DNA from 2 places in the Micromonospora sp. NPDC023814 genome. Region 1 is predicted to be linked to the other one. Evidence: predicted binding sites of a transcription regulator. Region 1 holds the regulator's gene; the other holds the start of a gene.
What was found. Region 1 encodes HrcA, which represses chaperone genes, less so after heat shock. Its sites were predicted from a motif close to GGTTNGCACNCTCNNNNNGAGNGTGCNAACC; they were not measured.
Positions count from the first base shown of each region.

Region 2: groES (co-chaperone GroES) is a predicted target of HrcA. The motif match lies at 17,518-17,548, and genes of this name have one in related genera.

Region 1 covers NZ_JBFAAF010000127.1:9-9,122, forward strand. The annotation lists gene dnaJ (molecular chaperone DnaJ) at 102-1,247, opposite strand; gene hrcA (heat-inducible transcriptional repressor HrcA) at 1,321-2,343, opposite strand; gene AB0G14_RS33745 (DUF4870 domain-containing protein) at 2,587-3,249, shown strand; gene hemW (radical SAM family heme chaperone HemW) at 3,346-4,569, opposite strand; gene AB0G14_RS33755 (enoyl-CoA hydratase-related protein) at 4,589-5,392, shown strand; gene AB0G14_RS33760 (hypothetical protein) at 5,625-6,488, shown strand; gene AB0G14_RS33765 (phytanoyl-CoA dioxygenase family protein) at 6,677-7,612, shown strand; gene AB0G14_RS33770 (MOSC domain-containing protein) at 7,738-8,379, opposite strand; gene AB0G14_RS33775 (carbohydrate ABC transporter permease) at 8,481-9,114, opposite strand, start outside.
Region 2 covers NZ_JBFAAF010000091.1:3,751-22,585, forward strand. The annotation lists gene AB0G14_RS31110 (alpha/beta hydrolase) at 1-685, shown strand, start outside; gene tsaE (tRNA (adenosine(37)-N6)-threonylcarbamoyltransferase complex ATPase subunit type 1 TsaE) at 682-1,164, shown strand; gene ung (uracil-DNA glycosylase) at 1,225-1,926, shown strand; gene AB0G14_RS31125 (maleylpyruvate isomerase family mycothiol-dependent enzyme) at 2,013-2,864, shown strand; gene tsaB (tRNA (adenosine(37)-N6)-threonylcarbamoyltransferase complex dimerization subunit type 1 TsaB) at 2,911-3,588, shown strand; gene rimI (ribosomal protein S18-alanine N-acetyltransferase) at 3,585-4,049, shown strand; gene tsaD (tRNA (adenosine(37)-N6)-threonylcarbamoyltransferase complex transferase subunit TsaD) at 4,042-5,088, shown strand; gene AB0G14_RS31145 (hypothetical protein) at 5,107-5,361, shown strand; gene AB0G14_RS31150 (ABC transporter ATP-binding protein) at 5,539-7,239, shown strand; gene AB0G14_RS31155 (ABC transporter ATP-binding protein) at 7,239-9,017, shown strand; gene AB0G14_RS31160 (Na+/H+ antiporter) at 9,288-10,865, shown strand; gene AB0G14_RS31165 (ROK family protein) at 10,986-12,167, opposite strand; gene AB0G14_RS31170 (ABC transporter permease) at 12,196-13,455, opposite strand; gene AB0G14_RS31175 (ATP-binding cassette domain-containing protein) at 13,452-14,273, opposite strand; gene AB0G14_RS31180 (substrate-binding domain-containing protein) at 14,380-15,480, opposite strand; gene ybaK (Cys-tRNA(Pro) deacylase) at 15,679-16,158, opposite strand; gene AB0G14_RS31190 (methyltransferase domain-containing protein) at 16,209-17,432, opposite strand; gene groES (co-chaperone GroES) at 17,682-17,996, shown strand; gene groL (chaperonin GroEL) at 18,067-18,835, shown strand, end outside.

The sequences.
Region 1 (9,114 bases):
CGAGCGGTCCATCGCGGAGATGAAGGCCCGCGAGGCCGCCATCGCCAGCGAGCAGCGACAGATCGCCGCCAAGATGCAGGGGCGGCCCGGGGGCGTGCGGGTCAGGCGTGGCCGTTGAAGGCGTCGCGCATCCGGGAGAAGAAGCCGCCCTGCTTGGTCAGCTCGGCGACCTCCTCGCCCCGGGTCTTGGCGAAGTCGCGCAGCATCCGCTCCTGGTCGGCGTCGAGCTTCGTCGGGGTGCGCACGTCGAGGTGGACGTAGAGGTCGCCCCGGCCGGTGCCGCGCAGGTGCGGCACGCCCCGGGCGCGCAGCCGCAGTGTGCTGCCCGGCTGGGTGCCGGCCTTGACGTCGACCGTCTCCTCGCTGTCCAGCGTCTTGATGGTCAGCCGGGTGCCGAGGGCGGCGGCGGTCATCGGCACGGTGACCCGGCAGTGCAGGTCGTCGCCCTTGCGGGAGTAGACGTCGTGCGGCCGCTCGTGGATCTCGACGTAGAGGTCGCCGGCGGTGCCGCCGCCCGGGCCGACCTCGCCCTGCTGGGCCAGCCGGATGCGCATGCCGTCCTCGACCCCGGCGGGGATCTTGACGGTCAGCGAGCGCCGGGTGCGGACGCGGCCGTCGCCGGCGCACGTCGGGCAGGGGTGCGGGATGGTGGTGCCGTAGCCCTGGCAGACGGTGCAGGGGCGGGCGGAGACCACCTGACCGAGGAAGGTGCGCTGCACCGACTGCACCTCGCCCCGGCCGCCGCACGCCTCGCAGGTGGCCAGGTGGGTGCCGGCCGCGGTGCCGGCGCCGGAGCAGGTGGTGCAGAGCACGGCGGTGTCGACGGTGATCGGCGCCTCGACGCCGAACGCGGTCTCGTTCAGGTCCAGCTCCAGCCGCAGGATCGCGTCGGCGCCCGGCCGGGTCCTCGGTCGCGGGCCCCGCGACCCGCCGGCCGCGCCGCCGAAGAACGCGTCCATGATGTCCTGGAAGCCGACGAACGGGCCGGCGCCGCCGGGACCGCCCGGGCCGCCCGCGCCCCCGCCGCCCGGAGCGAGCGGGTCGCCGCCCAGGTCGACGATCTGCCGTTTCCGGTCGTCCGAGAGGACCTCGTACGCGGCGTTGATGTCCTTGAACTTCTCCTGTGCCTCCGGGTCCGGATTGACGTCCGGGTGGAACTGCCGCGCCAGCTTCCGGTAGGCGCGCTTGATCTCGTCGTCGGAGGCTTCCCGGCTCACCCCGAGAATGCCGTAGTAGTCCCTGGCCACTGCGTTCCGTGTCCTCATGTTCGTCTCGCGTTGCGCCGGTCGTCGGCCGGAGCCGGCCGTCGGCCCTGACTGGTCAGTTCTGGGCCAGCAGCTCGCCCACGTAGCGTGCCACGGCCCTCACCGTGGCGATGGTGCCGGGGTAGTCCATCCGGGTCGGCCCGAGCACGCCGAGCCCGCCCACGATCGTCGCGCCCGGCCCGTAGCCGGTGCTGACCACCGAGGCGGCGCGCAGGTTGTCGATCTCGTTCTCGTCGCCGATCAGCACCCGGGTCGTGCTCGGCTCCGCCTCGCCGATGAGCTTGAGCAGCACGACCTCCTCCTCCAGCGCCTCCAGGATGGGGCGCAGCGAGCCCTGGAAGTCGAGCAGGCCGCCGCGGGTGAGGTTGGCCGTGCCGGCCAGCGCGATCCGCTCCTCGTGCCGCTCGACCAGCGTCTCCAGCAGCACGGTGGAGAGGGTGGTCATGGCCGGCCGCAGGTGCGGCACCGACTCGTCGACCAGCGCCTGCACCAGCGGCGGGGTCTCGGACAGCCGGGTGCCGACCAGCTTCTCGTTGACCAGCCGGCGCAGGTCCGTGACGTCGTCGGCGGGGATCGGCCCGGGCAGTTCGACCAGCCGCTGCTCGACCCGGCCGGTGTCGGCGATCATGACCAGCATCAGCCGGGTCGTGGAGATCGGCACCAGCTCCAGGTGGCGGACGGTGGAGCGGGCCAGGCTCGGGTACTGCACCACGGCGACCTGCCGGGTCAGCTGCGCCAGCAGCCGTACGGTGCGGTGCACCACGTCGTCGAGGTCGACCGCGCCGACCAGGAAGCGCTCGATCGCGCGGCGCTCGGCCGGGCTGAGCGGCTTGACCCTGGACAGCCGGTCCACGAAGAGCCGGTAGCCGCGGTCGGTGGGCACCCGGCCGGCGCTGGTGTGCGGCTGGCGGATGTAACCCTCCTCCTCCAGCACGGCCATGTCGTTGCGGACGGTCGCCGGGGAGACCCCGAGCTGGTGCCGCTCGACCAGCGCCTTGCTGCCGACGGGCTCCTGCGTGGCGACGTAGTCCTCGACGATCGCGCGCAGCACGGCGAGCTTGCGGTCGTCGAGACCCATCGTTCCCCACCTCCTGTCGCACGTCGGACCCCCGCGCCCCCGAGGGGCGGGGGTTGCTGGCACTCGCTACGGACGAGTGCCAGTCTACGACGGCGCGCCCGCCGACGCGATGATCAACCTGGGACGGCGATCCGACCGGCGCCACACGGCCCGTGGAGCCGGCGGCGCCAGAGCCGATCATCCGGACATCCCGGTCGGAGTCGCTCTGGTGCGGCCTTGCCCGCGGCCCCTACCGTGACGTCCATGACTGAACCACCTCGCCCTCCCGGAGCGGGGGACCCCGGCGACCGGCCGGATCCGGCCGCTCCGTCGGGGGTTCCCGGGCCGGCCGGCTCCGACGAACCCACCGCACCACTGTCCGGGGCACCGGGCCCGGGCGGCTATCCCCCGCCCGGTGGCTATCCGCCACCCACCGGTGACCAACCGCCGTCGGGCGGCTACCCTCCGCCGGGTGGCTACCCGCCGCCCGGGGGCTATCCCCCGCCGGGCGGCTACCCCCCGCCGGGGGTCGGCTATCCGACCGGCGGCGGCTACGGCGCCCCCACCGGCGGCTACGCCAACAACGAGGACAAGAACTGGGCCCTGATCGCCCACTTCGGCGGCGCGGCCGGGGTGATCGTCGGCGGCGGCCTGCTCGGCTGGGTCGCGCCGCTCATCGCGCTGATGGCCAGGGGGCAACAGTCGCCGACCGCCCGGGCGCACGCCGTCGCGGCACTGAACTTCCAGATCACCTGGGCGGTCGTGGGCGTGCTGAGCTGGGTGCTCACCCTGATCACCTGCGGCATCCTGTTCTTCGTCCCGATGCTCGTCTGGCTGGTGCCGCTGATCTTCGGGATCGTCGCCGGGGTCAAGGCCAACGAGGGCGTGCTCTACCGCTACCCGATGGCCTACAGCTTCACCAGGTGAGCCGGGCCGGCTGCTCCCCCGGCCGGACCCGGCCCCGCGCCGCCGCACGGCGGGGCCCTGCCGCCCGCGCCGCCACACGGCGGGGGCCTGCCCGCCTCAGGGCAGCAGGTCGCGGACGACCGCGTCGGCGAGCAGCCGCCCCCGCAGGGTCAGCACGGCCCGGCCCGCCGCGTGGTCGGGGCCGGCCAGCAGGCCGTCGGCGAGCGCCCGCTCGGCGCCGGCCCGGCCGGCGTCGTCGAGGGCGTCCAGCGGCAGCCCGGAGGCGAGCCGCAGCCGGAGCATGACGTCCTCCATGTGCGCCTCGTCGGCGGTGAGCACCTCCCGGGCCAGGCCGGGCGACTCGCCGCCGGCCAGCCGCTTCGCGTACGTCGTGGGATGCTTCACGTTCCACCAGCGCACGCCGCCGACGTGGCTGTGCGCCCCCGGGCCGAGGCCCCACCAGTCGGCGCCGGTCCAGTAGAGCAGGTTGTGCCGGCACCGGGCCGCGTCGCCGCGGGCCCAGTTCGACACCTCGTACCAGGAGAATCCGGCCGCGTCGAGGGCGGCCTCCGCGGCCAGGTAGCGGTCCGCGGCGACGTCGTCGGAGGGGTACGCCAGCTCGCCGCGCCGCATCCGGGCGGCGAGCCGGGTGCCGTCCTCCACGATCAGGGCGTACGCGCTGACGTGGTCCACCCCGGCGGCGACGACCTGGTCGAGGGAGGCGGCGAAGTCGTCCTCGCTCTCCCCCGGCGTGCCGTAGATGAGGTCGAGGTTGACGTGCTCGAACCCGGCGTCGCGGGCCTCCCGGGCGGCGGCGGTGGCCCGGCCGGCGCTGTGCGTGCGGTCGAGGATCGCCAGCACCCCCGGCGCGGCGGACTGCATGCCCAGCGAGATCCGGGTGTAGCCGGCCGCCCGCAGGGCCCGCAGGGACTCCGGGGTCACCGACTCCGGGTTGGCCTCGGTGGTCACCTCGGCGTCGGGCGCGAGCCCCCAGGTGCGGTCGATGCCGTCGAGGATCCGGGCCAGGTCGTCGGCGGGAAGCAGGGTCGGGGTGCCGCCACCGACGAAGACCGTGTCGACCCGGGGCGGCGGGGCGTCGCCCAGCACCCGGCCGGCGAGCGCCAGCTCGGCCAGCACGGTGTCGGCGTACCCCTCCCGGCTCGCCCCGCCGCCCAGCTCGGCGGCGGTGTACGTGTTGAAGTCGCAGTAGCCGCAGCGGCTGGCGCAGAACGGGACGTGCACGTACACGCCGAAGCCGCGCGCGCCGACCGCGCGGGTGGCGGCGGCGGGCAGCGAGCCGTCGACGGGAACGGATTCGCCTTCTGGAAGGACGCCGGGCATGGCCACTAGTGTGCCCGGCATGACCTCTCCCGACGTGCTCGTGCGGGCCGCCACGGCCCGTGGGGTGACCACCCTCACCCTGGACAGCCCGCACAACCGCAACGCGCTCTCCACGCCGCTGATGACCCAGCTGCTGGCCGGCCTGTCCGAGGCGGTCGCCGACGACGCCGTACGCGTGGTCGTGCTGGACCACACCGGGCCGGTCTTCTGCTCGGGCGCGGACCTCAAGGAGACCGCCGCCGCGTACGCCAGCGGGAGCGTGCCGGCCGGGATGCTGGGTGACGTGCTCGCGGCGGTCTGGGAGTGCCCGAAGCCGGTGGTGGCGAGGGTGGCCGGCCCGGCGCGGGCCGGCGGGCTGGGCCTGATCGCGGCGGCCGACCTGGCGGTGTGCGCGCAGGAGGCGACGTTCGCCTTCACCGAGGTGCGGATCGGGGTGATCCCGGCGGTGATCTCCGCGACCGTGCGGCCCCGGCTGCACCCCCGCGCGGCGGCCGAGCTCTACCTGACCGGGGACACCTTCGACGGCCGGCGCGCCGCGGAGATCGGCCTGGTCACCGCCGCCGTGCCGGCCGACGGGCTGGACGCCGCCGTCGCCAGCTACTGCGACTCGCTGGTCCGGGGCGCGCCAGGCGCGCTGGCCGGGGCGAAGCAACTGCTGCGCCGGCCGCCCGCGACCGACCTGCGGGAGGAGATCGCCGGGCTGTCCACCCTCTCGACCGGGTACTTCCTCTCCGAGGAGGGCCGCGAGGGCGTGCTGGCGTTCCGGGAGAAGCGGCCGGCCCGCTGGGTTCCCGCCGCCGACGGCGACGCCGTCGACCGGTAGCCGGGCAGCGACGCCGTCGACCGGGTAGCCGGTAGGGACGCCGACGCCCGCGACCGTCGGGAGAGGTGAGGCCGCGCGGGAAACGGGAACATCCGGGCCCGCCCCCGGGGCCGTTCGGCGCTCTCGGGCGGGCCCCGCCGGTCGGTGCCACGCGGCGGGCCGGCGGGAACCGGTCGGACGACCCCGGCAGGCACCACGGGGGACGTACGCTTGTCGGACTGTCGATCAGGGGGTGTGGGTGCGAACTCGGGCAGTCGTGGCCGGCGGCGTCGTCCTCGTCCTCGTCGCCGTGGTCGGAATCTGGCTCGTCATCCGGCAGGTGGGTGGGCAGCTGCGCCTGCCGCTGTCCAGCCGGACGTGCACGGTGCAGGCGGACGGCCGGGTGGCCCTGGACCCCGACCAGATGGCCAACGCGGCGACGATCGCGGCGATCGGCATCCAGCGGAAGATGCCCGAGCGGGCCGTCGTGGTGGCGCTGGCCACCGCGTACCAGGAATCCGGCCTGCGCAACCTCGCCGGGGGCGACCGCGACTCCGTGGGGCTGTTCCAGCAGCGCCCGAGCCAGGGCTGGGGCAGCCCGGAGGAGATCCGCGACCCCCGGTACGCGGCGAACCGGTTCTACGCCGCGCTGAAGAAGGTGCGCGGCTGGGAGCGGATGCGGGTCACCGACGCGGCGCAGAAGGTGCAGCGCTCCGCCTTCCCAGAGGCGTACCAGAAGTGGGCGGACGAGTCGGAGGTGCTGACGCGGGCCCTGCTCGGGCACGCCACCGGCGCGGTGGCCTGCACGGTGGGCCGCGACCCGGCGATGCGCGGGGCGGCCGCGGCGACCGCGCTGACCCGCGGGCTGTCGCTGGACTGGGGCCTGGCCGCCGCCACCACCGCAGCGGACCTGACCGGCCTCACGGTCCCCGCCGCCGACGAGCGCCGGGGCTGGCGGTACGCGCACTGGCTCGTCTCCCACGCGCACGACCACGGGGTGAAGCGGGTGCGCTTCGGCGGCCTGGAGTGGACCGCCCGCGACGGCACCTGGAACCAGGTCGGCAACGATGCGGCCACCGGCGACCGGGTGGTCGCCGAGGTCTTCGCCGAGGCGTAGCGACTCCCGTCTCCTTACCGGCAGTCACCGCACAATCCGTCATTCCAGGACAGAAGCCCCGGCGACCCCCGACAGGACAACGGATTGTAGCGGTTCAACTCCCCACGGTTCGGGCAACGGTCGCATATCACGCGGGGCAGTACCCCGCACCGCAACCAGCGCGTTACGATCGGCGGCCTGTGCCAGCAATGGTTTTCGCCCGATGGGGAGGGGACGTCGAGGTGTTCGACTACGGCGACCGGACCGGTTACGAACCGATCAGTGACACCGACCGCAAGGAGTTCCACGAGCAGGGCTTCCTCCTGCTGCGCAACGTCCTGACGGAGGACCACCGGGCGGCGCTGGAGGCGGCGGTCGACCGCGTCTACGCCGAGGAGAAGGCCAAGGGCAACACCACCAAGGACGGCACCCTGCACCTGCTGGGCTTCCTGGAGCGGGACGAGCTCTTCGGCGACCTGCTGACCCACCCGATCGCCTTCCCGTACATGTGGGGCCTCGCCGGCTGGAACATCTACACCCACCACAACCACCTGGACGTCACCCCGCCGGCGCTGGAGCCGGAGAAGCCGTACTGGGGCTGGCACCAGGACGGGTACCGGCAGAACTCCGACCCGGAGACGATGGACCCGAACCTCCCCCGGCCGATGTTCTCCCTCAAGGTGGCCTACGTGCTCTCCGACCTGTCGGAGAACGGCCGGGGCGCCACCAAGGTGATCCCGGGCAGCCACCTGTGGAACTCGCTGCCGCGCCCGGAGGACACCTCCGTGCACAACCCGGACCCGGAGGGCACGGTGGAGATCACCGCGAACCCCGGTGACGCCTTCATCTTCGACCGCCGCCAGTGGCACTCCCGGTCGACCAACCTGTCGACCATCACGCGCAAGATGCTCTTCGTCGGCTACACCTACCGGTGGATCCGCCCGCTGGACGAGCTGCACATCGACAAGGACGGCGAGTGGTGGGCCAACCGCACGCCGGTGCAGCGCCAGCTCTGCGGCGAGGGCACCCACACCGCCAACTACTGGGGCATCAACTGGGACGGCTACATCGACGACGAGATCCCGCTGCGCAAGGAGCTCAAGCAGCGCGGCCTGCTCGACCGCAACATCCCCTGGCTCCGCTGAGCCGGTAACCCGGCTCCCGCCGAGACGACACCGAACGGGCCCCTCCCCCACGGGACGGGGCCCGTTCCGCGTTCCCACGCCTCCGGCGCCCGTACCGCCGGCGAGGCGGCAGGTCAGCCGGCGGTTCAGCTGCGGCGGGCGAGGCGGCGACGCACCTTCTCCCGGATCGGCTCGGGCAGGTCCGTCGCGTCGAGCAGCCGGGGCAGCAGGTCGGGCTCCAGGTTCAACGCCCGGAACACCTCGCCGATCGTCACCCCGTGCGCGGGCCGGTCGACCACCTCGACCGGGTCACCCGCGCCGACCTCTCCCTCGCGCAGCACCCGCAGGTACGCCCCGGGCTTCGCCCGCACCGTGAACCGCTTGACCAGGTCCGGTACGCCCCAGAAGCCGGCGAAGGTGGTGCACGGCGTCCGGGGCTTGGTCACCTGGAGCAGCGCCGACCCGATCGCCCACTGCTCGCCGATCACCGCTCCGGTCACGTCGACCGCGTACGTGGTCAGGTTCTCGCCGAACCCGCCGGGACGGATGGCGCGGCCCAGCTCGGTCGCCCACCAGCCGGCGTCCTCCTCGGCGTACGCGTAGACCGCCTGGTCCGGGCCACCGTGGTGGGCGCGCTCGCCGATGAAGTCGCCGGCCACCCCGTCGGCGCGCAGCAGCACGGGGCCGTCCACCGGCCGCTTGTCGATGCCGGTACGCCCGCTCGCGTCGCCCGCCCACTCCGCCTCGGTCACGCCGCCGAGGTTCACCGATGCCAGCCTGCCCGTCATGGCGGTCAGCCTAGCCCGCCCCGCGGAAGCTCCCGGAGGGGCAATGGAAGGGTCCCTGGTCAGCGCCGTGCGTCGACCAGGGACCCTTCCTCACGCGGGCGTCAGCCCTTGACGGCGCCGGCCACCAGGCCCGAGACCATCCGCCGCTGCACCAGCAGGAAGAAGATGATCACCGGCAGGGTGAACAGCGTGGAGGCGGCCATCACGGGGCCCCACGCGGTGTCGTCGCGGCCGAAGAAGAACGTCATCGCGACCGGCAGGGTGTAGCTCTCCTGGTCGTTGATGAAGGTCAGCGCGAAGATCAGCTCGTTCCAGGCGGTGATGAACGAGAAGATGCTCGTCGCCACCAGGCCGGGGGCCACCAGCGGGAAGAGGACCTTCCGGAAGGTCTGCGCCCGGCTCGCCCCGTCGATGGCGGCGGCCTCCTCCAGCTCCTTCGGCACGGCGGCGACGAATCCCCGCAGCATCCAGACCGCGAACGGCAGCGAGAAGCCGAGGTAGGTGAGGATCAGGCTGGGCAGGGTGTTGTAGAGCCCCAGCCGCTGGATCATCAGGAACAGCGGGATGACCAGCGCCTCCAGCGGGATCATCTGCACCACCAGCAGCATGATCAGGAAGGTGGTCCGCAGCTTGAACCGGAACCGGGCCACGGCGGTGGCGGCGAGCAGCGCGACCAGGCCGCTGAGCAGCACCGTGGAGACCGCGACCAGCGCGCTGTTGAGGAAGAAGTCGGCG
Region 2 (18,835 bases), on a different contig from region 1:
GCTGGAGACGGGCGAGTACGACCTCACCGCGCTCGGCCGGACGCTGCGCGAGGTGATCGACCGGACCGCCCCGGAGGGGCCGCTGGTGCTGGTCGGCCACTCGATGGGCGGAATGACCATCATGGCCTTCGCCGAGTTGTTTCCGGAGCTGTTCGGCGACCGGGTCGTGGGCACCGTGCTGATGGCCACCTCGGGCGGCCTGATCGCCGAGACCAAGCTGGTCGCGCCCGCCCTGCTCGGCCGGGTCGGCGCACCGGTGCTGCACATGGTCGGCAACGTCACCCGCTACGGCGGCCCGGTGATCGACCGGGCGCGCAGGTCCACCACCAACGTGGCGTGGCTGCTCACCCGCAAGTACGGCTTCGGCACCCGCCACCCCAGCCCGGCCCTGGTGTCGTACGTCGAGACGATGAACTCCCGCACCTCCGCCGACACGGTGACGCGCTACCTGCGGACGCTGGCCACGCACTCCCGGTTCCCGGCGCTCGCCGCGCTGGCGGACACCCCCGTGCTGGTGGTCGTCGGCGACAAGGACATGATCACCCCCGTGACGCACTCCGAGGAGATCGTCCGGCGGCTGCCGCACGCCGAGTTCGTCAAGATCACCGACAGCGGGCACGTGGTGATGCTGGAGCACGCCGACGAGGTCAACGAGGCGCTGGTCCGGTTCCTGGAGGCGCTGTGACGCATGTCGTCGAGCTGCCGACGGTCGACGACACCCACGGGTTCGGGCGGCGGCTGGCCGGGCTGCTGCGCGCCGGCGACCTGCTGCTGCTGACCGGGCCGCTGGGCGCCGGCAAGACCGCGTTGACCCAGGGCATCGGGGCCGGGCTCGGGGTGCTCGGCGACATCACCTCGCCCACCTTCGTGATCGCCCGGGTGCACCGGCCGGACCCGGCCCGGGGCGGCACGGTGGCGCTGGTGCACGCCGACGCGTACCGGCTGGGGGACGCCGCCGACCCGCGCGCCGAGATCGACGACCTCGACCTGGACGCCTCGGTGGACGAGTCGGTCACCGTGGTGGAGTGGGGCGAGGGCCTGGTCGAGCAGCTCGTCGACGCCCACCTGCGGGTGCGCGTCAACCGGCGCGACGACGACACCCGGGTGGTCGAGCTGGAGCCGGTCGGCGGCGACTGGGCGCAGCGCCTGGCGGCCCTCGGCTGAGCGCTGTCGTACCGGCTGCCTAGAGTGCGCGGGACGGACCCGACAGGCGAAAGGTTGCCGATGCCCGACGACGCCCCCACCCTGGACCTGCTGGCGCTGCTGCCGGAGGACTGGCGTGCCGTGCTCACCCCGCACCTCGACCCGGCCCGCACCGCCGCGCTGGCCGAGTTCGTCGCGGGCGAGTACGCGACCCGCACCGTCTTCCCGCCGGTCGAGGACCTCTTCTCGGCCTACCGGCTCTGCGCGCCGGCCGACTGCCGGGTGCTGATCCTCGGGCAGGATCCCTACCACAAGACGGGGCAGGCGCACGGGCTCAGCTTCAGCGTGCGGGAGGGCGTGAGCGTGCCGCCGTCGCTGCGTAACGTCTTCAAGGAGCTCGGCGAGGACGTCGGCGTGCCGAAGCCGCGCAGCGGCAACCTCAGCGGGTGGGCGGCGCAGGGCGTCCTGCTGCTCAACTCGGTGCTCACCGTCCGCGAGGCCACGCCCGGTTCGCACGCGAACCGCGGCTGGGAGGAGTTCACCGACGCCACCATCCGGGCGCTCGACGCGCTGGACTCCCGGGTGGTCTTCCTGCTCTGGGGCGGCTACGCGCGCAAGAAGGCTGCGCTGGTCACCAACCCGCAGCACGTGGTGCTGGAGGCCGGGCACCCCAGCCCGATGAACCCGCGCGGCTTCCTGGGCAGCCGGCCGTTCAGCGCGGCCAACAAGGCCCTCGCCGACGTGGGCCTGCCCACGGTCGACTGGGAGCGCTCGGCCGGCTGACGAAGTCCGCAAGCTGCGCGTCACCGGGCGGTGACCGTGCGCTGTAGCCTGTTGCCTCCAGCGGTCGGCGAGCCGGGAGGCGGCGGATGGCGGCGACGGTCAGCGACGAACGGTGGCGGGTGGCGCGGACGGCCCTGGCGGACCAGACCGACCGCTTCGTCGATCTGGTCCGCGCCGCCCCGCCGCAGGCCATGGCCACGGCCCACTGGTCGGTGGCGGACACGCTCGCCCACGTCGGCACCATCGCCTGGTTGTACGTCTGCCTGGTGGATCCGGAGCGCCCGCTTCCGCCGGTGCCGGGCTTCGACGGGCTGCTCCCCGAGACCAGCGTCGACACGGTGGCGGGCTTCAACGACGTGCTGCTCGGCCACCTCACCGAGCGCGACCCGCAGGTCCTGCTCGACCGGTTCCAGGCCGACGTGAAGCAGTTCCTGACCGCCTGCGAGGAGCGGCGCCCCGACGAGACGGTGTCGTGGCTCGGCGGGGCGCAGGTCCCCCTCGCCGGGCTCTGCGCCCACCTGGTCAACGAGGTGCTCATCCACGGCCACGACATCGCCCGCGCCACCGGGCTGCCGTGGGAGGTGCCCAGCCCGCACGCCGCGCTCTTCCTGGAGCTGTTCCTGGCCGGCGTGGTCCGGCACGGCTACGGGCGGCTGATCGACGGCGGCCCGCCGCCGAGCGAGCGCCGGATCGTGGTCGAGTTCCGCTCGGCGTACGCGGCCCCGGTCCGGCTGCTGCTGCACCGGGGCCGGGTGTCGTTCGCCGAGCCGGACGCCCGGCCCGACGCCGTGGTCGACCACGACCCCGCCACGCTCAACCTGATGATGTTCGGCCGGATCAGCCGGGCCCGGGCGGTGCTCACCGGCAAGGTGCGCGTGAGCGGGCGGCGCCCCTGGCTCCTGCCCGCCTTCCTGCGCAAGTTCCGTACCCCGAGCTGACCCGCGTCGCCGGGGCCGACGAGGGGGCCGGCTAGGCTGGCTTACCGTGCTCGTACTGGTGGTGGACAGCTCGACGCCCGCGGTGACGGCGGCGCTGGTGGAGGTCACGGCGGACGGCGTCGCGACCCGGGCGCACCGCTGCACGGTCGACGCCCGCGCCCACGGCGAACTGCTCGCCCCGCAGGTCGACGCGGTGCTCGCCGACGTCGACGCCCGCCCGGCCGACCTGGGCGCGATCGTCGCCGGGCTCGGCCCCGGCCCGTTCACCGGGCTCCGGGTGGGGCTGGTCACCGCCGCCACCATGGGCCAGGTGCTGGGCGTGCCGACGTACGGCGTCTGCTCGCTGGACGCCGTCGGCCACCCGGCGGCCGCCGGCGAGCCGGTGCTGGCGGCGAGCGACGCGCGGCGCCGGGAGATCTACTGGGCGGTCTACGACGGCGCGGGCCAGCGGATCGTCGGGCCGGAGGTGTCGGCCCCGGCGGTCGCCGCCGAGCGCGCCCGCGGCCTGGCCGTCACGGTCGCGGTCGGCGACGGCGCGCACCGGTACGCGGACACCCTGGGCCTGCCCGTGCGGGCCGAGCCGCGCTACCCGGACGCCGGCGTGCTGGCGGCCCTGGCCGCCGAGCGGATCCGGGCCGGCGCCCCCGGCGAGGCGCTCACCCCGCTCTACCTGCGCCGGCCGGACGCCGTGGCCGCGACGGCCCGCAAGCCGGTCCTGCCATGACCGGGGTGCGCCTCCAACGGTTCCGGTGGTGGCACATCGACGAGGTGCTGCCGATCGAGGCGGACCTGTTCGGCGCCGAGCAGTGGTCGGCGGCGATGTTCTGGAACGAGCTGGCCAACGGGCACTTCTACCTGGTCGCCACCGACGACGACGGCGCCGTGCTGGGCTACGCCGGGCTCACCGCGGCCCCGCCCGACGAGGCGTGGGTGCAGAACATCGCGGTGCGCCGGGACGCCCAGCGGCGCGGGGTCGGCCGGCTGCTGCTGGAGGCGCTGCTCGCCGAGGCGGCCCGGCTCGGGTCCCGCAGCACCCTGCTGGAGGTCGCGGCGGACAACGCCCCGGCCCAACTGCTCTACGCGGCGTACGGCTTCGAGCCGATCGGCGTGCGGCGCGGCTACTACCAACCGAGCAACACCGACGCGCTGGTCATGCAGCGCACCCGGGAGGTGGGCGATGACTGACGAACCCCTGGTCCTCGGCATCGAGACGTCCTGCGACGAGACCGGCGTCGGCATCGTGCGGGGGCACACGCTGCTGGCCGACGCGCTCGCCTCCAGCGTCGAGCAGCACGCCCGGTTCGGCGGGGTGGTGCCCGAGGTGGCCAGCCGGGCGCACCTGGAGGCCATCGTGCCGACGATGGACCGGGCGCTGAAGGAGGCGGGGGTGACCCTCGCCGACATCGACGCGATCGCGGTCACCTCCGGCCCGGGGTTGGCCGGCGCGCTGCTGGTCGGGGTGGCCGCCGCCAAGGGCTACGCGCTCGCCGCCGAGAAGCCGGTCTACGGCGTCAACCACCTGGCCGCGCACGTCGCCGTGGACACCCTGGAGCACGGTCCGCTGCCCGAGCCGGCGATCGCCCTGCTGGTCTCCGGCGGGCACTCCTCCCTGCTCCTCGTCGACGACCTGGCGCGGGGCGTCACCCCGCTCGGCGCCACGATCGACGACGCGGCCGGCGAGGCGTTCGACAAGGTGGCCCGGCTGTTGGGCCTGCCGTTCCCCGGCGGGCCGTACATCGACCGGGAGGCCCGGGCCGGCGACCCGGCCGCCATCGGCTTCCCGCGCGGCCTGACCGCCGCCAAGGACCTCGCCGCCCACCGCTACGACTTCTCCTTCTCCGGACTGAAGACGGCGGTGGCCCGCTGGGTGGAGGCGCGGCAGCGGGCGGGCGAGCCGGTGCCGGTCGCCGACGTGGCCGCGTCCTTCCAGGAGGCGGTCTGCGACGTGCTGGTGCGCAAGGCGCTGGACGCCTGCCGGGCCAACGGCGTCGAGACGCTGGTGATCGGCGGCGGCGTGGCGGCCAACTCGCGGCTGCGGGCGATGGCCGAGCACCGCGCCGCCAAGGACGGCATCCGGGTCCGGGTGCCCCGACCAAATCTCTGCACGGACAACGGCGCGATGGTCGCCGCCCTCGGCTCGCACCTGGTCGCCTCGGGTGTCGCGCCGAGCCGGCTCGACCTGCCCGCCGACTCGGCCATGCCGCTGACCACCGTCAGCGTGTGAAACTCAGGGATGGATGACGTGATCGTGCGGATGTGGGAGGCGCGGGCCGAGCCGTACGGCGTCGCCGACCTGATCACCTGGGTCTGCGACGCGGCGCTGCCGGAGTTCGAGCACGACCCGATGCACCTGTCCAGCGAGGTGTTCTCCTCCACCGACCACCGGGTGGTGGTCATCTCCAAGTGGCGCAGCAATCCCCGCCCGCTGCCGGAGCCGCCGGCGATGCTGCTCGCCCGCCCGCCGCACTCGTGGGACTTCACCCAGGTCGACCGCTGACCGGCGGGCGCCGCCGTCCGACGTGGATCGGGGCGCGCCGCCGGTCGACGTGGATCGGAGCGCGCCGCCGGTCGATGTGGATCGGGGCGCGCCGCCGCCCTTCGGCGTGAGCCGGAGCACGTCGCAGCGGTAATTGGTTGGCGGTGCTGCCCGTGGCCCGCCTAGCGTCGGTGGGCCATGCGTTTCTCACCGGCCGGTGACCCCGGCGTACCCGACACCCGCTCGGCGACCCGCTACCTGGTGTGGCTGGCCGGGCGGCACAAGGTGCTGTTCACCGTCGGCATCCTGCTCGGCGTCGTCTGGATGGTCGCCCAGTCGCTGGTGCCGGCGGCCGTCGGCCGGGCCGTCGACGGGCTCACCCGTGGGGACGAGGACGCGCTGCTCACCTGGGGGCTGGTGCTGCTGGGCCTGGGCGTGATCCAGGCGGTCGCCGGGATCCTGCGGCACCGCTGCGCGGTGCACAACTTCCTCGCCGGGGCGTACCGGACGGTGCAGCTGACCGTGGGCGCGGCGAACCGGCTCGGCGCCGCGCTGCCGCGCCGGGTGGCCGCCGGCGAGGTGGTGAGCATCGGCACGGCCGACATCAACCAGATCGGCTCGGCGATCGACATCACCGCCCGGGGCACCGGCGCCGTCGTCGCGATCGTGACCGTCGGGGTGATCCTGCTCGGCGCATCCCTGCCGCTCGGGCTGGTCGTGGTGCTCGGCGTGCCGCTGCTGATGGCGGTGGTCGGGCTGCTCATCCGGCCCCTGCACCGGCAGCAGCAGGCCTACCGGGACTCCGAGGGGGCGCTGACCACCCGGGCCGGCGACATCGTCTCCGGGCTGCGGGTGCTGCGTGGCGTCGGCGGTGAGCCGATGCTCTCCGCCCGCTACCGCGCGCGGTCCCAGGCGCTGCGCGCCGACGGCCTCCGGGTGGCCCGGGTCGAGTCGCTGTTGGAGGCGGCGCAGGTGCTGCTCCCCGGCGCGTTCCTGGTGCTGGTCACCTGGCTCGGCGCCCGGTTCGCGCTGCGTGGCGAGATCAGCGCCGGCCAGCTCGTGGCGTTCTACGGCTACACCGCGTTCCTGGTCAGCCCGCTGCGGCAGCTCACCGAGGCGGTGGACAAGCTGACCCGGGGGCACGTCGCCGCCCGGCGCGTGGTGCGGCTGCTGCGGCTCGACCCGGAACTGGTGGACCCGCCCCGCCCGGCGGCGCTGCCGGACGGCCCCGGCGAGTTGGTCGACGTGGAGTCGGGCGTGACCCTGCGGCCCGGCCGGTTCACCGCGCTCGCCGCGACCGCGCCCGAGGACGCGGCGGCGATCGTGGACCGCCTCGGCCGGTACGTCGACTCGGACGCGATGCTGCACGGCGTACCGCTGCGGGCGCTGCCGCTGGCGACGGTGCGGGAGCGGATCCTGGTGGCCGACAACAACGCGCACCTGTTCACCGGCCCGCTGCGCGCGGAGCTGGACCCGCACGACCGGGCCGACGAGGCGGCGATCGCGGCGGCGCTGGCGGCGGCGAGCGCGACGGACATCGTGGAGGCCCTGCCCGACGGGCTGGCCAGCGCCGTGGCCGAGCGGGGGCGGGAGTTCTCCGGCGGCCAGCAGCAGCGGCTGCGGCTGGCCCGGGCGCTCGTCGCCGACCCGGAGACCCTGCTGCTGGTCGAGCCGACCAGCGCCGTGGACGCGCACACCGAGGCCCGCATCGCCGAGCGGCTCGGCGCGGCCCGGGCCGGCCGGACCACCTTGGTCTGCACCACCAGCCCGCTCGTGCTGAGCCGCGCCGACCATGTGATCTTCGTGGAGGACGGCAAGGTGGTGGCCGAGGGGGCGCACACCGCACTGCTCGACGGCGAACCGCGCTATCGGGCGACGGTCAGCCGGGGGGAGGACTGATGGCCGCCGCACTGCCGGTCGCCGACGCGCGCCAGGTGCGCCGCTACGCCCGTACGCTGGTGCGCCGGCACCCGCGCGCGCTCGGTGTGGCGCTCGGCCTGCACGCCCTGGCCGCGGCGGCCGGCCTGGTCGCGCCGTGGCTGCTCGGCGACCTGGTCGAGGGGATCTCCCGGGGCACGACGGGCGTCACCGTCGACCGGATCGCGCTGCTGATCGCCGGCTTCGTGCTGGCGCAGTCGGTGCTGGTGCGGTTCGCCCACCTGGCGTCGGCGCGGCTCGGCGAGCGGGTGCTGGCCGAGCTGCGCGAGGAGTTCGTCGACCGGATCCTGGCGTTGCCGCTGGCCACCGTGGAGCGGGCCGGGACGGGCGACCTGCTCACCCGGACGTCCCGGGACGTCTCCGCGCTGTCCCGGACGGTCCGGTTCGCGGTGCCCGAGACGCTGATCGCGGTCGTCACCGGCTGCTTCATCGTCGGCGCACTGCTCCTGGTCAACCCGCTGCTCGCGGTGCCCTGCCTGGTCGCGGTGCCGCTGCTGTGGGCCGGCACCCGGTGGTACCTGCGCCGCGCCCCGGACGGCTACCTGCGGGAGAACGCCGCCTACTCCGACATCACCGACGGGATCAGCGAGACCGTCGAGGGCTCGCGCACCACCGAGGCGTTGCGGCAGGAGGCGCGCCGCCGGGCCCGCACCGGCGCCGACATCCGCCGGTCGTACGCGGCCGAGCGCTACACCCTGCGGCTGCGTACGGTGTTCTTCCCGGTCACCGAGATCGGCTACGTGGTGCCGGTGGTCGCCACGCTGATCATCGGCGGCTGGTTCCACCTGAAGGGTTGGGTGAGCCTCGGCGAGGTCACCGCCGCCACGCTCTACGTCCAGCAACTGATCGACCCGGTCGACCGGCTGCTCTCCTGGCTGGACGAGCTGCAGGTCGGCGGCGCCTCGCTGGCGCGCCTGCTGGGGGTGGCCGACGCCGACGCCCCGACCACGTCCCCGGCCCCGGCCGGGTCGCCGACGCGGGCGGGCACCGACGTGCCGACGGGCGACCGGCGGCTCGCCGCCCGGGACGTCCGGTACGCGTACCGGACGGGGCGGGACGTGCTGCACGGCGTGACCCTGGTGCCGGAGCCGGGGGAGAAGCTGGCGATGGTCGGCCCCTCGGGCGCCGGAAAGTCCACCCTCGGCCGGCTGCTCGCCGGGGTGCACGCGCCCCGTTCCGGCTCGGTCACCGTGGCGGGGCGGCGGCTCGACGAGCTGCCCCTGGCCGAACTGCGGACGCACGTCGCGCTGGTCACCCAGGAGCACCACGTCTTCATCGGCACGCTGCGGGACAACGTGGCGATGGTCCGGCCGGGCGCCGACGAGGCGGCCGTCCGGTCGGCGCTGGCCGCGGTCGACGCGCTGGACTGGGCCGACGCGCTGCCGGACGGGCTCGACACGATGGTCGGCGCCGGTGGGCACCCGCTGTCGCCCGCGCAGGCGCAGCAGTTGGCGCTGGCCCGGCTGGTGCTGGCCGACCCGCACACGCTGGTGCTGGACGAGGCCACCTCGCTGATCGACCCCCGGGCCGCCCGGCACCTGGAGCGCTCCCTCGCGGCCGTGCTCCAGGGCCGGACGGTGATCGCCATCGCGCACCGCCTCTTCTCGGCGCACGACGCCGACCGGGTCGCGGTGGTCGAGGACGGCCGGATCACCGAGATCGGCCCGCACGACGAGCTGGTCGCCGCGGGCGGGTCCTACGCGGCCCTCTGGCGCTCCTGGCACGGCACCCGCTCCTGACACCGACCGCCCGCCACCGGCCCTGACGTCGCGCCGTCCGTCACGCGCTCCTGACGTCGCGCCGTCCGTCACGCGCTCCTGACGTCGCCGCCGTCCGTCACGCGCTCCTGACGTCGCCGCCGTCCGTCACGCGCTCCTGACGTCGCGCCGTCCGTCACCCGTTCGACGGTTCGGCGGTGCCGCGTCCGCGTGCCGTACCACGATGTTGCCAGTGGCAGGCGATCGCGCACCCGCCACTGCGGCGTGGCCGGCGGGTGACGGGGGAGCGACGTGGGCGGTCTCGAACTCATCGTGGTGCTGGGCGTCACGGTGCTGGTCGGCACCACCCTCGGCGGGCGGTACAGCGTGGCGCCCCCGGTCCTGCTCATCACGGCGGGCGCGCTGTTGGCGCTCCTGCCGCCGCTGTCGCACGTGGTGCTGGAGCCCGAGGTGGTGCTGCTGCTGTTCCTGCCGGCGATCCTCTACCGGGAGAGCATCACCACCAGCCTGCGCGAGATCCGCACCAACCTGCTGGCGATCACGCTGCTGGCGGTGGGGCTGGTGGCGGCGACGATGGTCGCCGTGTCGCTCGTCGCGCAGCGGCTCGGCATCGACCCGGCCGCGGCCTGGGTGCTCGGCGCGGTGCTCGCGCCGACCGACGCCGCGGCGGTCTCCGGACTGGCCAAGCGAATGCCGCGCCGCATCCTCACCACCCTGCACGCGGAGAGCCTGATCAACGACGGCACCGCGCTGGTGCTCTTCACCGTCGCGGTGGGCCTGATCGTCGGGGGCACCGAGCCGAGCGCGCTCGGGCTGGCCGAGCGGTTCGTCGGCGCGTCGGCCGGGGGCGTCGTCGCCGGCCTGCTGGTCGGCTGGGCGGTGATCGTCGTCCGGCGACGCCTCGACGATCCGCTGCGCGAGGGCGCGCTGAGCGTTCTCACGCCGTTCGTCGCGTTCCTCCTCGCCGAACTCGTCCACGCCAGCGGGGTGCTGGCCGTGGTGGTCGCCGGCCTCGTGCTCTCCTACGCGGCCCCCCGGGTCGTCCGGGCCCGGTCCCGGGTGCTGGCGTACGCCTTCTGGGACCTCGCCACGTTCCTGGTCAACGGGGGGCTCTTCGTGCTCCTCGGGATGCAGATCCCGCGCGCGCTGCGCGGCCTCACCAGCCTGTCGACGGCGCGGGCGCTGGCCATCGCGGTCGTGGTGACCTGCGTCGTCGTGGCGACGCGGATGCTCTGGATCCACCTGGCGGCGTTCGGCTTCCGGGCCGCCAACCGCCGCCCGTCGCTGGAGGGCGAGCAGGTCGACTGGCGGGTGCGTACGGCGGCCGGGTGGGCGGGGTTCCGGGGCGCGGTGTCCCTCGCGGCGGCCCTCGCGGTGCCGGTGACGACCCCCGCCGGCACGCCCGTCCACGAGCGTGACCTGATCATCTTCACGACCGCCGTCGCCATCCTGATGACGATGCTGATCCAGGGCACCACGCTGCCGGCCGTCGTCGGGTGGGCGGGCCTGGTCGGCGACACCCGGCGCGTCGACGAACGGCGCCTGGCCCGGACGCGGGCCACCGAGGCCGCCCTGGCGGCGCTGCCCGAGGTCGCCGACCGGCTCGGCGCCGGGCCGGACGCGGTCGACCGGATCAGGGCCGACTACGAACAGCACCTCGACGACGTCCGCTCCGCCGACCGGGGCCGGTCGGCGGAGCAGGCCCGGGACCTCGACCGGAGGCTGCGGCTCGCCGTCCTGGAACACAAGCGCCGCGAGATCACCAGGTTGCGGGACACGAACCAGATCGACGACATCGTGCTCCGGGACGTGCAGGCCGTCCTCGACATCGAGGAGATCCGGCTGCTGGGACCGGAGCCGAACGAGTAACCCGCGACGTCGCCCCGGCCCGCCGCGGCACCCGCCTGCCCGGTGCGGCCCGGCGCCGACCGTGCGGCCCGACGGGCGGGTCAGGCGCGGCGGAGCACGCCCCGATGGCCGGCCGACGGGTCAGCCGACGTCGAGCGGGTCGGCGAGCAGCCGTTCGAAGGCCAGCTCGGCGGCGCCGATCAGCGCCGCGTCGTCGCCCAGCTTCGGGGTGCGCAGCCGGACGTGCTCCAGGCAGGCCGGCAGGGCGATCGAGTTGAGCCGGCTGCGCACCTGGGCGGCGGCGGCGAGGTAGAGGTCCCGCATGGTGCCGCCGAAGATGACCATCTCCGGGTTGAAGATGTTCACCAGGTTGGCCACCCCAAAGCCGAGCCAGTCGCCGGCCTGGCGGACCGCGGTCTGCGCCCGGGCGTCGCCGCGGTCGGCGGCGTCGAAGACGGCCAGCAGCGCGTCCCGGCCCCGCGCGTCGGTGCGGCCGGCGGCGCGCAGCAGCGCGTGCTCGCCGATCTGGGTCTCCCAGCAGCCCCGGGAGCCGCATTCGCAGGGCGCGCCGTCGGGGACGACCACCATGTGCCCGACCTCGCCGCCGTAGCCGCCGTGCCCCGTGAGTCGGCGGCCGCCGGCGATGATGCCGGCGCCCACGCCCACGTCCCCGTACAGGTAGATGACGTTGTCGCAGCCGGCCGCCGTGCCGCGCGCGTGCTCGGCGAACGCCGCCACGTCGGCCACGTTGCCGACCGTGACCGGGACCTCGCAGCCCAGTTCGGCGGCGAGCGCCGCGCCGATCGGCTCGTCCACCCAGCCGGTGGTCGGTCCCAGCCGGACCAGGCCGTCGTCGCGGCGGACCATGCCGCAGACCGCGACGCCCGCGCCGACGCAGACCGCGTCGGCCGGCACGGTCTGCTGCATCTCCTTGACCGCCCCGGCCAGCAGCGGGGCGGCCTCCGCGGCGGTCAGACCGCGGGGGCGTTCCTGCTCCCGGCGGTCGAGCACCGCCCCGCCGAGGCCGACCCGCGCGGCCCGCAGCCGGTCCACCTCGATGCTGTACGCGTACGCGTGCACCCGCTCCGACTCGGGCCGGACGACCAGCGACGGTCGCCCGGCCCGGCCGGTCTCCTTCGGCGTTCCCTCGCTGACCAGCCCGGCGCCGGCCAGGTCGGCGGTCAGCGCGCCGATGGTGCTGCGGTTGAGCCCCAGCGCGCTGGTCAGTTCCGCACGGGTGGTCGCCCCGTGGACGTGTACGTACCGCAGCAACGCGCCCAGGTTCTGCCGGCGGATCTCGTCCTGGCTGGGGCCTGCGCGCATTGCTGTCGTCACTTCCGGTGCCGCGCGGTCAGCGGTTGCCGGTGGCGGCGGAGCGCCGGCGGGAGAACGCGTCCACGCTTGCGGCGAGCAGCAGCACCACGCCGGTGACCACGTACTTCACCCCCGAGCTGTATCCCATCAGGCCCATCCCGTTGTCGATGACCGCGACGACCGCGCCACCGAGGACGGCGTCGAGCACCCGACCCTTGCCGCCGAAGAGGCTGGTGCCTCCGATGACCGCCGCGCCGACCGCGTAGAGCAGTACGTTACTGCCACCCGTGTTCGGGTCCACCGAGTTGGCCCGGCTGGCGGCGACGATGCCACCGACGGCCGCCATCGAGGAGCAGATCACGAAGACCGAGATGCGGATCCGGTCCACGTCGATGCCCGCCCGGCGCGCCGCCTCCTTGTTGCCGCCCACGGCGTAGACGTGCCGGCCGTAGCTGGTGCGCTGGAGCACGAACGTCCAGAAGACCAGCAGCACCGCGATGATCGGCACCACGATCGGCACGCCCTTGAGCGAGCTGATCACGACGTTGCGGCTGCGCTCCAGGTTGAGGATGAAGACCGCCGCCCCGAGGACGAGCGCCAACCCGCCGATCCGGGCGAACACCACCGCGATCGGGTCGGTGACCAGCCCCCGGGAGGCCCGAGTACGGTGCCGGAGCAGCTGCACGGCCGCGTAGCCGGCGACCGCCACGGCGGCCAGCAGCCAGCCGAGGACGGGGGAGAGGTTGCGGTTGGCGATGGCCACCAGCACCTCGTCGCGGACGGAGATGTTGGTGCCCTCCTCCATCAGCATCAGCACGATGCCCTGGAAGGCGAGGAACCCGGCGAGGGTCACCACGAAGGACGGGATGCCGATCTTCGCGACGAGGAAGCCGAGGACGGTGCCGATCACCACGCCGGTGACGATCGCGGCGAGCACGGCCACGTACCACGGGTGGCCGAGCACGGTGACGACGTTGGCGAGGATGGCGGCGCAGACCCCGCTGGCGAAGCCGGCGGAGAGGTCGATCTCGCCGAGCAGCAGGACGAAGACCAGGCCCATCGCGATCAGCGTGACCGCGGCGCCCTGGGTGAACAGGTTGGCGAAGTTGCCGGCGGTGAGGAACGACGGCCGCATGATCGAGAAGACCGTGCAGAGCACGACCAGGCCGAGCACGGCGGGCAGCGCGCCGATGTCGCCGCCGCGGACCCGGCTCACGTAGCTGCGGACGTGGCTGCCGAGGGTGGGCGGTCGGGTGACGGGCGCCGGGCCACCCTTCCGCACGACGGTCGTGGTCATCGGACGCCTCCTGCGTTGCTGTCGGCCGGCCCCGCGCCGTGGCCGTTGCCGCCGTTGGCCAGGTCGGCGAGCCCGAGCCCGCCGGTGCGGCCGGCGGTGATCAGCTCGACCACCTGCGCGTGGGTGATGTCGGTGGTCTTCACCTGGGCGACCATCTGGCCGAGGTAGAGCGCGGCGATCCGGTCGGAGACGGCGAAGACGTCGTTCATGTTGTGCGAGATGAGCACCACGGCCAGGCCGTTGTCGGCGAGCCGGCGGACCAGTTCGAGCACCTGGGCGGTCTGCGCGACGCCGAGCGCGGCGGTCGGCTCGTCGAGGATGACGAGCCTGCTGTTCCAGAGCACGGCCTTGGCGATCGCGACGGTCTGGCGCTGGCCGCCGGAGAGGCTGGAGACGTGCTGGCGCAGCGACTTCACGGTCCGCACGCTCAACCCGGCGAGGGTGTCGGCGGCCATCTGCTCCATGGTCGGCTCGTCGAGCACGATGCCGCTGCGCTTCTCCCGGCCGAGGAACATGTTCTGCACGATGTCGAGGTTGTCGCAGAGCGCGAGGTCCTGGTAGACGACCTCGATGCCGAGCGCGGCGGCGTCGCGGGGGCTGTTGATGGTCACCGGCCGGCCGTCGAAGAGGAACTGGCCGGCGTCGGTGGGATGGATGCCGCTGATGCACTTGACCAGGGTCGACTTGCCGGCGCCGTTGTCGCCGACCAGCGCGGTCACCTCGCCCGGGTGGGCGGCGAAGGCGACGTCGCGCAGGACCTGGACGGGACCGAAGCTCTTGTCGATCCCGCGTAGTTCCAGCAGGGGGGTTGCGGACACGGGGGTCTCCTTCAGACGGAGGGGAGGTCTCGGGTCCCGTCGGCGCGAGCCGCCGCCCGGCACAGGGGGGCCGTGCCGGGCGGCGTACGCGTGGATCGGGTACGGGTCAGCTGATGCCGGCGTCGGCGCAGAGCTTGGCGTACGTCCCGGCACAGACCTCGTCCTTGGTGACGTAGCCGTCGGCGATGACGTCCTTGACGTTCTCCTTGTAGATCGCCTTCGGGGTCAGCAGCACGGCCGGGACGTCCCGGCCACCCTCCGGGTCCTTGACCGTCTTGCCGGTGTCCTTCTTCACACCCTTGGCCACCGCGATGGCCAGCTCCGCGGCGGCGTCGGCCTCCTGCTTGACCGCCTTGTACACGGTCATGCACTGGTCGCCGGCGAGGATGTGTTGCAGGCCCTGCGGGGTGGCGTCCTGGCCGGTCACCGGGACCTTGCCGTTGAGCTTGTTCTTCTTCAGCACCGAGATGGCCGCGTTGCCGAGGCCGTCGTTGGCCGCGAGCACGCCGTCGATCTTGCCGCGGGTCTGGGTGAGCATCTGCTCGAAGATGGTGGCGGCCTGGGCGTTGTCCCACTCCGGGACGTTCTGGTCCGGGCCCTTGGTGTATTCCTTCGAGTCGAACTTCGGCTTGAGCACCGAGTCGTACCCGTTCTTGAACAGGGTCGCGTTGTTGTCGGTCGGGGCGCCGTTGAGGTAGGCCACGACCGGGTTCTTGGCGCCCTTTTCGGTGAGGCACTTGCTGAGGCCCTCGCCCTGGAGCTTGCCGACGGCCTCGTTGTCGAAGCTGACGTAGTAGGTGGCCGAGCCGCCCAGGGTGAGCCGGTCGTAGTCGATCGTCGCCACGCCCTGGGACTTGGCCTTGTCGAGCACGGCCTTGCCGGTGCCGGAGTCCAGGTTGACGATCATCAGGGCGGTCACGCCGTTGGTGATCATCTGGTCGGCGATGGTCTGGAACGCGTTCTTGTCGCCCTGGGCGTTCTGGATGTCGTACTGGACACCGGCCGCCTTGAACGCCTCCTCCAGGAACTTGCGGTCCGCGCCCTCCCAGCGGGCGGAGGACTTGCTGTCCGGCAGGATCACGCCGATCTTCGGGGCCTTGTCGCTGCCGCCGGCCTGGTCACCGCTGCCGGAGTCGTCGCCGCAGGCGGTCATGCCGCCGGTGGCGAGCAGGCCCACGGCGGCGAGGGTGAGGAAGCCCTTGCGCATGTGCAGGGTCCTTTCGGGGTGGGGGGAGTGACGATGGTCGTTTGTTGTGTCCGGCAACGTATTCCGCGTCACACTGTGGGCACAAGAGTGCCGAGGTGGCGAGTTTGTTGTCGGCAGTAACAATTCAGCAACGTCCCTGTCACCCGGCCGTCGCCCCGCACGGGAGCGCTCTCCCGCCGGCTCCGGGAGCGGCGCAGCTCAGCGGGCGGACAGCGGGGCCGTGGCCGCCCCGGTGAGGGCGACCAGATCCTGCGGGGCGAGCTGGAGCTGGAGGCCGCGCCGGCCCGCCGAGACGTAGACGGTGGGATGGTCGAGCGCCGACGAGTCGAGCACCGTGGGCAGCCGCCGGCGCTGGCCGAGCGGGCTGATCCCGCCGCGCACGTAGCCGGTGGCCCGTTCGGCCACCGCCCGGTCGGCCATGGCGGCCCGCTTGCCGCCGACCGCCGCGGCGAGCGCCTTGAGGTCCAGCTCGCCGGTGACCGGCACGACCGCCACGGTCAGCGCGCCGTCGACCTCGGCGACCAGCGACTTGAACACCCGCTCCGGCGGCACCCCCAGCGCCGTCGCGACCAGCGCGCCGTAGTTCGGCGCGTCGGGGGAGACGTCGTACGGATGCGTGCTGTGGGCGATCTTCCGCTTCGTCAGCAGCGCGGTCGCCGGAGTGCCCTGTCCCGCCATGACCGTCAAGCTAACCCGGGTCCGGGTGACCCGCGAGCCGATAAGGCCGGCTACCCGGCCGGGCGGCAGACCAGCACCGTCGGCGCACCGGCCACCCGGGTCAGCACCAGGCTGGCCGCCTCGTCGCCGGCCAGCCGCAGGTCCCGCCGCAGCTTCTCCGGCTCCAGCGCGGAGCCGCGCTTGAGGATCTCCACCCGGCCGACCCGACGCTCCCGCAGCAGCGCCCGCAGCCGCTTCAGCGAGAACGGCAGCACGTCGGTGACCTCCAGGCAGCGGGCGAACGGGGTCGCCGCCGGGGCGTCCGCATAGAGGTAGGCGATGCTCGGGTCGGCCAGCGTCGCGTCGAGGGCACCGGCCAGCTCCGCGACCAGGTGCGCGCGGACCACCGCCGGGTCCGGGTCGTACAGGAAGCGGCGGACCGGCCCGACCGGCGCCTCGGCGTCGCCGGAGCCGGTCACCTGATAGCAGGGGACCCTTCCTCTACCGGAGGCGTTAACAGGGGGCCCTTCCTTACCGCGCAGCAGGGTGGCCCGGCGGGGGACCTCGGCGAGCCGGCCGCACCACAGCGCCGCCTCGACCAGGTCGCCGTCCGCGCTCACCCACTCCGCCTCGGCGCCCGCGGGAATCAGCGCGTGGTCGATCCCGGGCGCCACCTTCACCACCGTGTACGGCACCCGCGCGGCCAGGCCGACGACGAAGTCCCAGGGCGGGGAGTAGGCGTTCGGGTCGAAGACCCGCCGCCCGGTGCCCGCCTTCCGCCGCGCCGGGTCGCAGAACACCCCGTCGACCCGGCCGACGTCGAACGCCGTGGCGTCGCCGCACTCCACCGTGAACAGTTCGGCCAGCCCGGCCGCCTCCGCGTTGGCGGCGGCCATCGCGGCGGTCACCGGGTCGGCCTCCACCCCGTACACCCGGATGCCGGCCCGGGCGGCGGCGAGCGCGTCCGCGCCGAGGCCGCACCCGAGGTCGGCCAGGGTGCGCACGCCGGCGGCGCGCAGCCGGCGCGCGCGCCGCGCCGCGACGGCGCCGCGGGTGGCCTGCTCCAGCCCGGCCCGGGTCAGGAACATCCCCGCCGCCGCCGGCCCGAACTTGCCGACCGCCCGGCGGCGCAGCTCGGCCTGGGTGAGTGCGGCCGCCGCCAGCGCGGGCGGCATCCCGGCCGAGCGGAGCGCCGCCGCCGCGGCCAGCGGGTCGCCGCCGGCCACCCGCGCGGCCGCGTCGAGCGCGACCGACCCCTCGGGCGTACGCAGGGCGGCGAGCTGGTCGAGGTCCACGCGGTCATTCTGGCCGGCCGGCCCGACGCGCCGGCCGGCGGGTTGGCACTCTCCTTGACGGAGTGCTAGCCGAGGAATAACCTGCGATTAGCACTCTCACCCCGAGGGTGCCAGCTTCCGGGCTGTCAGGCCCGGGCGCTGAACGCCAGGCGGACCGGCACCCGCGACGACGGCCCCGCCCGGTGGCATGTGGCAGATTGACGCCGGTCGGCATGTCGACCGGTAACGAAACCAGTACCCCAGGAGGGTATGCCCGTGACTACCGCGACCAAGGTTGCGATCAAGCCGCTCGAGGACCGGATCGTGGTCCAGGCGAACGAGGCTGAGACCACCACGGCGTCGGGCATCGTGATCCCCGACACCGCCAAGGAGAAGCCGCAGGAGGGCACCGTCCTCGCTGTCGGCCCGGGCCGGATCGACGACAAGGGTAACCGCGTGCCGGTCGACGTCAAGGTCGGCGACACCGTCCTCTACTCGAAGTACGGCGGCACCGAGGTCAAGTACGCCGGCGAGGAGTACCTGGTGCTCTCCGCCCGCGACGTCCTCGCGGTCATCGAGAAGTAAGCAACCGATCAGTGTCGTTGCCCCGGTCCGGCTCGCCGGGCCGGGGCAACGTCGCTTCGAAGGGACATTCATGGCGAAGATCCTGAGCTTCTCGGACGACGCCCGGCACCTGCTCGAGCACGGTGTCAACGCCCTCGCGGACGCGGTCAAGGTGACCCTCGGCCCGCGCGGGCGCAACGTCGTCCTGGACAAGAAATTCGGTGCGCCCACGATCACCAACGACGGCGTGACCATCGCCAAGGAGATCGAGCTCACCAACCCCTACGAGAACCTCGGCGCGCAGCTGGTCAAGGAGGTGGCGACCAAGACCAACGACGTCGCCGGCGACGGGACCACCACCGCCACCGTGCTGGCCCAGGCGATGGTCCGCGAGGGCCTGCGCAACGTGGCCGCCGGCGCCAACCCGACCGGCCTCAAGCGGGGCATCGACGCGGCGGCCGCCAAGGTCTCCGAGGCGCTGCTCGGCCGCGCGGTCGAGGTCGCCGACAAGAAGTCGATCGCGCACGTCGCGACCATCTCCGCGCAGGACGCCACCATCGGCGAGCTGATCGCCGAGGCGATGGAGAGGGTCGGCCGCGACGGCGTCATCACCGTCGAGGAGGGCTCCGCGCTCACCACCGAGCTGGACGTCACCGAGGGCCTCCAGTTCGACAAGGGCTTCATCTCGCCGAACTTCGTCACCGACGTGGAGGGGCAGGAGTCGGTCCTGGAGGACCCGTACATCCTGATCACCACCCAGAAGATCTCGGCGATCGAGGAGCTGCTGCCGCTGCTGGAGAAGGTCCTCCAGAACAGCAAGCCGCTGCTGATCATCGCCGAGGACGTCGAGGGCCAGGCGC